DNA from 2 places in the Paenibacillus wynnii genome. Region 2 is predicted to be linked to the other one. Evidence: riboswitches for the same ligand, from Rfam matches in the RefSeq annotation. Region 2 holds a riboswitch; the other holds the start of a gene.
What was found. A riboswitch is a leader RNA that binds a small molecule or an ion and turns the genes downstream of it on or off. The one in region 2 is predicted to bind glycine.
Positions count from the first base shown of each region.

Region 1: it holds a riboswitch for glycine, as region 2 does, so the genes downstream of both, PWYN_RS12280 (amino acid permease) here and gcvT (glycine cleavage system aminomethyltransferase GcvT) in region 2, are expected to answer to the same signal.

Region 1 is NZ_JQCR01000002.1:2,146,431-2,149,852, reverse strand. It holds gene PWYN_RS12285 (sporulation protein) at 1-159, shown strand, start outside; gene PWYN_RS12280 (amino acid permease) at 226-1,590, opposite strand; glycine riboswitch at 1,729-1,808, opposite strand; gene PWYN_RS28045 (leucine-rich repeat domain-containing protein) at 1,958-2,719, opposite strand; gene PWYN_RS12270 (SDR family oxidoreductase) at 2,913-3,422, shown strand, end outside.
Region 2 is NZ_JQCR01000002.1:2,627,989-2,631,410, forward strand. It holds gene gcvPA (aminomethyl-transferring glycine dehydrogenase subunit GcvPA) at 1-773, opposite strand, end outside; gene gcvT (glycine cleavage system aminomethyltransferase GcvT) at 770-1,894, opposite strand; glycine riboswitch at 1,979-2,076, opposite strand; glycine riboswitch at 2,080-2,175, opposite strand; gene gcvH (glycine cleavage system protein GcvH) at 2,360-2,752, shown strand.

The DNA of each region.
Region 1 (3,422 bases), 480 kb from region 2:
CAGGTCGACCGCAAGGCACGTGGTCTCGCTGGCCTGTTCTCTGAAGCGCTTGATACAGATGAACGTTTGGTAAAACAGCGTTTTGAACGCAGCGATCTTGCCTCAGGAGCACATCACATCGCCGAACAGCTGGCAGCTACGATTCGCAGATACGCATAAGTGAGGCGCGTTATAGTCTATTAAATAGAATGGCGGCACAGGAGTTCATCCCTGTGCCGCCATTTTTTATGCTGCTTTTTTCTCGTCTACCACCTTTTTGTTCCGAATTGAATAAAGCACAAATAGTAGAATAAACCATAGCGGTGTAAACAATAAAGCCGGACGTGTATCTTTAGCGAACAGCATAATGATGAGAATTCCGGCAAACAACGCTAAGACCACAAAGTTAATCAATGGCGTAAAAGGGGCTTTGAATTTGGACTTAGCCTGTAATTCCGGCCGGGTCTTCTTATACTTGATATGGCATACGAGAACGACACCCCAAACCCAGATAAAACAAATTGCACTTATGGTTGTCACTATGCCAAAAGCCTGCCCCGGAATGAGTTTACTCAAGAGTGCTCCCACGGATATGACTAGTGTAGAAATGAATAACGAGTTTCCTGGCACATGATTTTTGTTCAGTTTTGCAAAATGAGATGAAGCCTGATCTTTCTTGCTTAAGCTATAGAGAATCCGGCTTGTTGAGAACATCCCGCTGTTACAAGCGGAAGCGGCAGAAGTTAATACGACAAAATTAATAATCCCTGCGGCGATTGGAATCCCCACTAAGCTAAATGTCTTAACAAAAGGACTCTCTGACGGATTGAGCTCCGTCCATGGGTTAATGCATAGCAAGACGAAAAGCGCACCAACGTAGAAAAATAGAATTCGTAGAGGAATTTTATTAATAGCCGATGGAATGCTTTTTTCAGGATTCGCTGTTTCCGCTGCTGATACACCCACTAATTCCACACCGACATACGCGAACACAACCATTTGAAAGGAAAGTAAAAAGCCTGTAATTCCGTTCGGAAAAACTCCCCCATGCTCCCAAAGGTTTTTGACCGTCACCGTTCCTGCATCCGTCTTTAATCCCATCACTAGCAAAACGACCCCAGTGCCAATTAATGCGAGAATCGTAATAACTTTGATTAAAGCAAACCAAAACTCGAGTTCTCCGAAATGTTTCACATCTAATAGATTGAATCCTAATAAGATGATTAAGCAGACGATGGCAGGTACCCACTGAGGAATATCAAACCAATACTGTACATATACACCAACGGCAATAACATCAGCCATAGCTGTCATGATCCAACAAAACCAATACGTCCAACCGGTTATGAATGCAGCCCGAGGTCCAAGATAGTCTTCAGCAATATCTGTAAAAGATTGATAACCTGCATTAGACAACAGGAGTTCTCCTAGCGCTCTCATTACAAAAAACACGGCGATACCCACGATCAAATACGTAATCATGATAGAGGGTCCTGCCTGTTGGATCGCTCTACCGGATCCTAAGAATAATCCCGTACCGATGGTGCCGCCGATGGCGATGAGTTGAACATGCCGATTGGCCAGCTCTCTTTTTAATTCTTGTTGTGCCATTACCTAGTTCCCCCTTCTGAATGCAACACGTTAATGCCCATAAAAAAAAGAGATTGGATGTCATCCAATCTCTCAGTTCATAAGAATATTAAATAGTACTTGCCCTGCTAATAACGATCAGCATGACAAATAAATATTCAGTACTCTTCTGTCCTTTTGCCTGAGATTGTGAACCCTTCGGCGCCGCGGTTTCCCACGGTCTCTCCAGAAGCTGCTCCTGCTATAGTGTGATCCATAGCAATCATAGCTTGCGTATTATGCAGTTAATAAAGCGTTAATACTTTTTGTATTCTAACATATTACTTGCGATGTGAGAATTAGATCAGTGACATATGTCTCTTTTCCTAAGACCACTTATTGCTAGATCCTACTCTGGCTTGGCCTCATCTTCATTCTCCAAATTTACACTGACGCCATTGTCCTCTAGTTTTTGGATAACCTGTTGCGACAGCTCATTCAGCGGGTTGTTTGCCAAAGATACTTCTCTTAAGTGCGGTATTGTTTCGAGCACTTTAATATCCTGGATAAGGTTATCGTCTAGATAAAGATACTCCAGTGTAGGATGATTTTTTAACGGCTGTAAATCTTGAATTTTATTTCCGTTCATAATGATCCAGTTCAACTTCAATTTTCGAATGGGACCTAAATCTGCTATCTGATTATTGCTGGCAAAAAGATCGGTTAGCTTATGTAAATTTTTCAAGGGCAATAGACTTTTTATCATGTTACCGTCAACTACCAGGTTTTGCAGAGAACTTAACCCGGAAAGCGGTGAAAGATCTGTAATCTGATTCCCCTCAAGAGCTAAAAACGTCAGTTTTTTCAATTTGCTGAGTGGTGTAATATACTTTATATTTTGGCCGGGCAGAAATAAGCTCTGCATGTTAACGGCATACTCCAGTCCTTGCAAATTGGTAATCTTAGCTTTTCCATTCATAGGGTACAAAGATTCCAACTTCTGCATATCAGCAGCCTTCAACTCTTTATTAGCCGACAGCTTTAATTCCACTCGAATGGCTTTCGCCAAAGCCGGGTCTGTAATGACGGATGCGGCCCAAATAGATGTTGCCGGTATGAATACTAGAACCAAACATAACACGATGATTTTTTTTACTAATTGAGTAGGCATATATACTCTCCTTCTATGTAATTCGATTAGGCCATCCTTACTTCTATCGGATTTTTTTCCAAATTCTTTTCAAGTTCCATCTCATATGGCGCCATATGTTACTTTCAAGTAACTATATGAGTTCAAAGTGCGTACTTTTCAATATCTTTCCTCCTACTCATAATAATCGTTATAAGAGAAGGAGGAATACCCTATGAAACCAGATGAATTTATGCCAAATAAAACAGCCCTTGTCGTTGGAGCTAACGGAGTGATCGGACGGAATCTCATTGACTATCTAATGACACTTCCAGAATGGAATATCATAGGTGTCTCGCGACGTGGCGGAGAGGACGCTGGCCGGTTACGATATGTGGCGGTAGATCTGCTCAATGAAGAGGACGCCTTCACGGAACTCGGCAAACTTACCACAGTCACCCATATCTTCTACGCCGCTTATCAAGATCGTCCAACATGGGCTGAACTAGTTCCGCCCAACTTAGCTATGCTCGTGAACGTGGTTAACGCGATTGAACCCATTGCCCCGAACCTGCAGCATATCAGTCTGATGCAAGGTTTCAAGGTGTACGGAGCGCATCTCGGCCCCTTCAAAACGCCAGCGCGGGAGACGGATGCCAACCATATGCCGCCCGAGTTCAATATCGACCAACAGCAATTCCTTGAACAACGGCAACCGGGAACCCCATGGACTTGGTCGGCCCTT
Region 2 (3,422 bases):
TCGGCTCCCAGCTTGCCCGGGGTTTCCAGAACACCGAGGGCAATCGGATTCGCGCTGACGACAAGCAAACCTTTCACCGCATGAATTAAGGGCTCGATCGCGCTCAAATCCTCTATGCTGCCGAAGAAATTCGGTGATTGCATCAGCACGGCCGCTGTATCGCCATCTATAGCTTCAGCCAATTTTGCCAGATCGGTAACTCCGTCTTTATAGTCAATCTCTATGACATCCAATCCCCAGGCATTGGCTGAAGTGCGTAATACCTGCCGTGCTTCCGGATGGACTGTGCGTGAGACAATTAGTTTTTTGCGTTTCGTGGCACCAGCCGCAAGAACTGCTGCTTCAGAGAAGGCAGTGGCCCCATCATACATACTGGCGTTGGCTACCTTCATGCCGGTCAGCTCACAGATATAGGATTGGAATTCAAAAATCGCCTGCAGCTCCCCTTGGCTAATCTCCGGCTGGTAGGGAGTATAGGCCGTATAGAATTCGGAGCGGGAAATCACATGGTTAATGACAACCGGAATGTGGTGATCATAGAGCCCGGCACCCAGAAAGCTTGCGTGGGTGTCAAAGTTCGCATTTGCATCAGCCAGCTTTTTCATATGGCGCAGCAGCGCGTATTCATCAAGGGCTTCCGACATCGGCATTGTTCCTTGATAGCGGACGGCTTGAGGGATATCCGTGAATAGCTCTTCCATGGATTGAATCCCGACGGTTTCCATCATCTCTTTGCGGTCTTGTTCAGTCATCGGCAGATAACGGTGCTTCATTGCGGATTCACTCCTTGGCTTTTTTTATAAAAAGGGGCCTTAATCACGACAGCCTTCAACTGCTTACCTCTAATTTCCACATAAACCTCTGTGCCTAGTTCACTGTAAGCTGAATCCAGCAATGCCAGCCCTAAATTGCGTTTAAGCGTGGGGGACTGGGTTCCTGTAGTGACTTCTCCAACTTTCACTCCATCGGCGTATACGGGATAATGCGAGCGCGGAATGCCACGGTCAATCATTTCCAGACCCACGAGGCGGCGGGGGAGACCTGCTTCTTTTTGCTGCAAAAGAGCGTCACGCCCGATGAAATCGGCATTGTCCAGCTTCACAAAGAACTGAACTCCAGCTTCGAGGGGCGTGATATCGGCGGAAAGTTCCTGTCCGTACAAAGGGAGTTTTGCTTCAAAACGCAGCGTGTCGCGCGCGCCCAGACCGGCAGGCGTAAGGCCATGCGGAGCACCAGCAGCCAGCAGACCGTTCCACAACGTTTCGGCAGTATCAAGAGGCGCATAGATTTCAAAACCGTCCTCGCCGGTATATCCAGTACGGGATAGGAGAACCTCTACTCCGCAGACGCTGGCTTTTTCGATGAAATGGAATGGTCTGAGCTCAGCCAAGGAAACATCGGTTACTGAAGCGAGAATTTTTTCAGCCAAGGGTCCTTGCAATGCCAGCAGCAGCGTCTCGTCAGAGACATTGGTAAGTGTTACATCACCGAAGTCGGCGGTTAGGTGTTCCTGCAGCCATTGAAAATCCTTGTCGATGTTGGAAGCATTCACAACAAGCATGTAACGGCCTTCTCCCAAACGATACACGAGCAGATCGTCAACCACACCACCATCCGGATAACAAAGAAGCGTATACTGTGCACCTCCATCGAGGAGACGGGTAACATCGTTGGTCGTCATTTTTTGAATAAAAGATTCCGCTCCTGCCCCTGACACCATGAACTCGCCCATATGCGATACATCGAACAGGCCGGCCTTTTGCCGAACCGCCTCATGTTCCTTCACGATACCTGTAAACTGCACCGGCAGCTCCCAGCCTCCGAAATCAATACATCTGGACTCCGGAAAAGCGGAGTAGAGGTCATAAAAAGGCGTTCTTTTCAAAGTATCCATGTCGTCACTCCTCTTGGTCTGATTCCATACAAAAAAGGACAGGCAGAAGAGAGATATGCAAAACTCGCATATGATCATCTTCCGCTCTGTCCTTTGTACCTGAGAGTTACCCTGTTCCACTTGAGTGGGCAGGTTTCCCCGTTGGTGATCGGCGTGTTAGTAACACCCAATGCTCTCCAGAGATGCGTCCGGCAAAGGTCCTTTTGCCTGAGAGATTCACCCATCCCGGGCTTACTCCTTCGGCGCCGTCTTCAAGAGACAGTCTCTCCCTATGCCATCATTCGCAACAACGTTTATATTCTACTGACTCCATTAAAACGGGTAGACTCCTCTGCTGTCAACAAAAAAACGTCAAAAAGATGACATATTTAAAATTCCTGTCAGCTATATTGACATTGAGAGGCGCGATAACTTAGGCTATAACTAATTTTACAACTCCAATTTCGGAAAAGAGGCGGCTAGGGAATGAGTGAAGTCTTAGACAATCTACTATACAGTGATGAACATGAATGGGCACAGCAAGCAGAAGGACGCGTAGTGCGGATAGGGATCACGGATCATGCTCAGCATTTGCTCGGTGACATCGTGTTTGTGGAGTTTCCTGAGGTAGGGGCTAGTATAACTGCAGGCGACAGCGTAGGCAGCATCGAGTCCGTGAAGACGGTATCTGAATTATATTCCCCGATAACGGGAACGGTGACCAAGATTAACGAAACCTTGGAGACCAGTCCGGAGCTTATTAATGATCAGCCTTACGGCGGCGGATGGATTTTTGAAGTGGAAATTGAGGGCGAATTGGCGGACGTGGCGGGTCATTTGCTAGATGCTGCTGCTTATCGGGCTTTGGTTGGAGAGTAACTATTTGTTGTAGTAATAAGAAAAATCAGGACTAAACAGGACTAAACAGGACTCTACATGACTAAACAGGACTCTACATGACTAAACAGGACTCTACATGACTAAACAGGACTATACATGACTAAACAGGACACTAGGAGGGATTTCCTCTTAAAGTCCTGTTTTTTTAATTCTGGAGAGAGCTGAAATCCTGCACAGCGTACAACAATTCAGCGTCTGGGACCCCGGCGTAGGCTGAAATCCTGCACAACGTACAACAATTCAGCGTCTGGGACCCCGGCGTAGGCTGAAATCCTGCACAACGTACAACAATTCAGCGTCTGAGACCCCGGCGTAGGCTGAAATCCTGCACAACGTACACATTTCAGTGTCTGAGACCCCGGCGCAGGCTGAAATCCTGCACAACGTACAACATTTCAGCGTCTGAAACCCCGGTGTAGGCTGAAATCCTGCACAACGTACAACAATTCAGCGTCTGGGACCCTGGCGTAGGCTGAAATCCTGCACAACGTACAACAATTCAGCGTCTGGGACCCCGGCGCAGGCTGAAATCCTGCACAACGTACAACAATTCAGCGCCTGGGACCCCGGCGTAGGCTGAAATCCTGCACAACGTACAACAATTCAGCGTCTGGGACCCCGGCGCAGGCTGAAATCCTGCACAACGTAC